One region of the Streptomyces sp. NPDC053069 genome, then DNA from elsewhere that is predicted to be linked to it. Evidence: riboswitches for the same ligand, from Rfam matches in the RefSeq annotation. Region 1 holds a riboswitch; the other holds the start of a gene.
The links. A riboswitch is a leader RNA that binds a small molecule or an ion and turns the genes downstream of it on or off. The one in region 1 is predicted to bind cobalamin.

Region 1 (2,443 bases):
CCGCAAGGGCTACCGCGCCGGCCAGATCGCCTCCGCCGGCCTGGTCTCCCTCGCCCACGGCACCAACGACGCCCAGAAGACGATGGGCATCATCACCCTCGCGCTGATCGCGGGCGGCGCCATCGCCCCGGGCTCCAACCCTCCCACCTGGGTCATCCTCTCCGCCGGCCTGGCCATCGCGCTGGGCACCTGGATCGGCGGCTGGCGCATCATCCGCACCATGGGCACCGGCCTGACCGACCTGGAGCCGCGCCAGGGCTTCGCCGCCCAGACCAGCGCCGCGACCGCCATCCTGGCCTCCTCCCACCTGGGCTTCTCCCTGTCCACCACGCACGTCGTCTCCGGTTCGGTGATGGGCGCGGGCCTCGGCCGCAAGGGCGGGGTGGTCCGCTGGTCCACCGCGACCCGCATGGCCGTCGCCTGGGTGCTCACCCTCCCGGCCGCCGCGCTGGTCGGCGCGGGCGCCGAGTCCGTCACGGACCTCGGTGACTGGGGCACCGCCGCGGTCGCCGTCTTCCTGGTCGCCGCGAGCGCCGCGATCTGGAAGATCTCCCGCCGTGAGGTCGTCGACCACACCAATGTCGTCGCCGACGCCGAGGAGCCGGCCGGCGTGGTGACCACCGCCATCGCCGCGGTGGCCCCGCCCCCGGCGGGCACGCTCACCGAGGACCTGACGGCGACGATCCCCTCCCCGGCCGCCGAACCCGCTGCCCCGGCCGCCCCGCCGGCCGCCACCGTCTGACCCCGGCCACCCCGGTTACGAAGGAAGCATCATGAAGATCGACTGGGCGGCCCTCGGCTCCGTCTTCGGCGTCAGCCTCGCCTTCACAGTGGGCCTGGTGGCCCTGTTCACCCTCGGCGTGGGCGGTCTGGCCCGGCGCGAGAAGGCCGCGGCCCAGGGCGGCTCCGCCGGCCTCGCCGTCACCGGCGCCTACGTCTGCTTCGCCGCGTGCGCGGCGGCGGTGGCGTACGGCATCTACCTGATCGTGGCCAAGCCCTGACCACACCCTCTGAAGGCTCCCCTCCCCCGGAAGGCGGAAGGGGGGCCTTTCTCATGCCCGCACACCCCGCGATGTGGGGATCCGCACACTCTCCCCCTGCAGGTCAACGGCAAGTTGACGGCCGTTCGGGGCGCGTGGTGGACTGCCCAGGCCATGTAGGGCGGCAGAAGAGGAAGCCGGTGCGAATCCGGCGCGGTCCCGCCACTGTCACCGGGGAAGAACCCCGGGAGCCAGGAACTCTCACCGCCGAATCTCGTCGAACCAGGGCGCGGACACCCTGAGTGAGGACACGGATCGCCATGCTCGGCTGCCGAAGGACCAGGACCCGAACCAGGCCCGCTCCTGTACCCACGGCCGGCTGAGCCGATGGGTGCCGATCGCACATACGCGTACGGCGCCGCCGCCGGCCTTCTCGGTGACCTGCTGCTCGGCGATCCGCGCCACGGGCATCCGGTCGCCGCGTTCGGCCGGGCGGCCGCTGCCGTGGACGGCGCGTTGTGGCACGACCACCGCGGCTGGGGCGCCCTGCACACCGTCGTGTGCGCCGGAGGCGCCGTCGCACTGGGCGCGGTGGCCGCACGCGCCGTACGCCCCTCCCCCGCCGCGTCCCTCGCGCTGACCGCCGCCGCCACCTGGGCGGTCGTCGGCGGTACGTCGCTCGCCCGGGAGGCCCGCACCATCGGGCGCGCCCTGGAGCGCGGAGACGTCCAGGCGGCGCGGGCCCGGCTGCCGCATCTGTGCGGCCGGGATCCCCAGGCGCTGGACGCCGACGGGATCGCCCGGGCAGTGGTCGAGTCGGTCGCCGAGAACACCTCCGACGCCGTCGTGGGGGCACTGGTGTGGGGGGCCGTGGCCGGGGTTCCGGGGCTGCTCGGGTTCCGGGCGGTCAACACGCTGGACGCGATGGTGGGGCACAAGTCCCCCCGCTACCGGCGCTACGGCTGGGCCTCCGCCCGGCTCGACGACCTGGCCGGCTGGCCGGGGGCGCGGCTGACCGCCGTGCTCGCCGCCGCGGCCGGGCCCGACCCCCGCGGTGCCCTGCGCGCCTGGAAGGCCGACGCCCGCAAGCACCCGAGCCCCAACGCCGGGCCCGTCGAGGCCTCCTTCGCCGGGGCCCTCGGCGTACGCCTGGGCGGCACGCTCTCCTACGGCGGCCGGGTCGAGCACCGGCCGGTGCTGAACGGGGACACCGGACGGGCGGTCCGGGTCACCGACATCGACCGGTCCGTACGGCTCTCCGGCCGCGTCGGCCTTCTCGCGCTCGGCACCACGGTCGCCGCGCGCCTCCTCGCCAAAGGTCTCGTCAAGGGTCTGAAGGGACGTGGAAAGTGAACGGGGGACTCCTCGTCGCCGGCACCACCTCCGACGCCGGCAAGAGCGTCGTGACGGCCGGGATCTGCCGGTGGCTGGTGCGCCAGGGTGTGAAGGTCGCGCCGTTCAAG
Region 2 (2,443 bases), on a different contig from region 1:
CCCCAGGTTGCAGACCGCCGTCTCCCCGTCGTCCGTGACCTCCAGGATCTCGGTGCAGAGGTTGGAGGAGTGGACGACATGGCCGGGCAGGGCGGTCTGGTTGGCGGTGCGGTTCGCCGCGTCCTTGAAGGTCATCCAGCCGTTGCCGGTCTGCGCGAGGGTGCGCATCATCCGGCCGTACAGCTCGCGGGCCGGGATCGTCTTCTTCGCGAGCCCCGCCGCCTCGGCCTTGCGGTAGGCGGCGTCGAACTCCTCCCCCCACAGGTCCACCAGCTCCGGCACGTCCGCCGGGGAGAACAGCGACCACTGTCCGTCGGCGTTGACCCGGCGCATGAACTCGTCCGGGATCCAGTGCGCGAGGTTCAGGTTGTGCGTACGGCGGGCGTCCTCACCGGTGTTGTCGCGCAGCTCCAGGAACTCCTCGATGTCGGAGTGCCAGGTCTCCAGGTAGACGGCCGCGGCGCCCTTGCGCCGGCCGCCCTGGTTCACGGCCGCCACCGAGGCGTCCAGGGTCTTCAGGAACGGCACGATGCCGTTGGAGTGCCCGTTGGTGCCGCGGATCAGCGAACCGCGGCTGCGGATCCGGGAGTACGACAGACCGATGCCGCCGGCGTGCTTGGAGAGCCGGGCCACCTGGTGGTAGCGGTCGTAGATGGAGTCCAGCTCGTCCAGCGGGGAGTCGAGGAGGTAGCAGGACGACATCTGGGGGTGGCGGGTGCCGGAGTTGAAGAGCGTGGGGGAGGACGGCAGGTAGTCGAGGCGGCTCATGAGCCGGTAGAGCGCGGCGACTTCGTCCAGGGAGCGGACACTGTCGTCCTCGGCGAGGCCTGCGGCGACCCGCAGCATGAAGTGCTGGGGGGTCTCGACGACCTTGCGGGTGAAGGGGTGCCGGAGCAGATACCGGCTGTGCAGCGTGCGCAGCCCGAAGTAGCCGAAGCGGTCGTCGGCGCCCGTGTCGATCAGCGCGTCCAGCCGCGCGGCGTGCACCCGCGCGAACTCGGCGGTCCGGTCGGCGATGAGCCCCTCCCGGTGTCCCACGGCCACGGACTCGGTGAAGGACGTCACGCCCTGCGAGGCGGCCTCCGCGCGGATGGTGAGGGTCAGCAGCCGGGCGGCCAGCCGGGAGTATGCGGGGTCCTCGGAGATGAGCCCGGCGGCGGCCTCCGTGGCCAGCTCCCGCAACTCCGCCTCGTCGGCGTTCGCCGACCGGCCACGCAGGGCGGCGGCGGCGACCCGGCCGGGGTCGGTGTCGGGGAGGTCGGCGGTCAGCTCGGTCAGGGTCCGCAGCAGCGCGGCACCGGGACCGTCGGTCTCCAGGCCGTCGGCTGAAGCCGGGTCTGCTGGCGCGATGGTCACGTGGGGCTCTCCCTCGCTCGGCACGGGGGCCTGGCGGAGGGCGGGGGCAGCCACGAGCGCACACGGCGTCGCGTCCACCGGCCCACTCCACGAGGCCCGGACGTCTCAGGGCACACCGGCCGGACGGCCGGGTGCGCTGTCGGCAGGTCCTCGGACTGACTCCTGTGCACGGCGTTCAGGGAACGGACACACACAAGTACACCGTTGCGGGACAGTTCCGGATTCGCACCGGATTCCCCTGCGGCGACAGCGAGGATGAGCATACATCTAGTGCCGGGCTGTCAGGTCACCCCCAGATGTTGTGTCTGTTGTGTGGTGCGGTGGCTTCGGAGGGTCAACTTCCGAGTTGCAGGGCCCGGCTGGAGTGTTTCCATGGAAGAAGGTGCCCCGCGGGTCCTTCGTGCCGAGAGCCGGCCTCGGAAGGAGAACGCACCATGACGAGGATCGTCCGTCATCCGCCGGGCAAGGTGCGGCCTCGCAGCGCGCCGATGGCGACGCTGGAGGCGAGACACGTGTGGCGCCGGGTCAGGCGGTTCTTCCTGGTCCACTGGCACCATCTGACCATCAAGCTGGAGGCCCGCCGGGACACCACCCGCCCCAAGAACTGGCGCAGGTGGTTCTCGTACACCAACGCGATCCGGGTTGTGTGGCTGATCCTCCTGACCGCACTCCTCGCCTGGGCCGCGGAAGGTCTCTGGATCCTGTTCACCCATCACACGACCGCGTTCGAGCAGTGGCGGAGGAGGTCGAGCACCGGGTTCGACTCCGTGCTCCGCTTCGTCGGTCCGCTTCTCGCCGCTTCGGTGGCCGCCGCTTTCTTCCTGTTCTTCTGGTACAGCTGGAGCAAGCGGCGCTACGTCGCCAAGGCGCGCAAGCACCCCCGCAAGCTGGTGCTCACCGCCGGGCCCGACATGGCCGAGATCGTGGGCCGCGAGGAGGTCGCCCGGGTCATCGCCCAGAGGCTGCGGCAGCGCGAGACCCGCCGGCCCTATCTGCTCGTCGGCGGTGTCGGCACGGGCAAGACGGCCGTCCTGGTGCGGCTGACCGAGCTGCTGGCCCGGCAGCACGCCGTTCCCGTGCCGATCCG

Region 2: linked by a shared signal. The riboswitch ahead of ACIGXP_RS05980 (ribonucleoside-diphosphate reductase subunit alpha) and the one ahead of ACIGXP_RS21340 (cobalamin biosynthesis protein) in region 1 are both predicted to bind cobalamin.

What each region holds. Positions count from the first base shown of each region.
Region 1 is NZ_JBITZN010000008.1:399,512-401,954, reverse strand. It holds gene ACIGXP_RS21350 (inorganic phosphate transporter) at 1-742, shown strand, start outside; gene ACIGXP_RS21345 (hypothetical protein) at 774-1,001, shown strand; cobalamin riboswitch at 1,122-1,262, shown strand; gene ACIGXP_RS21340 (cobalamin biosynthesis protein) at 1,368-2,333, shown strand; gene ACIGXP_RS21335 (cobyric acid synthase) at 2,330-2,443, shown strand, end outside.
Region 2 is NZ_JBITZN010000002.1:510,465-512,907, forward strand. It holds gene ACIGXP_RS05980 (ribonucleoside-diphosphate reductase subunit alpha) at 1-1,356, opposite strand, end outside; cobalamin riboswitch at 1,480-1,654, opposite strand; gene ACIGXP_RS05985 (NACHT domain-containing protein) at 1,791-2,443, shown strand, end outside.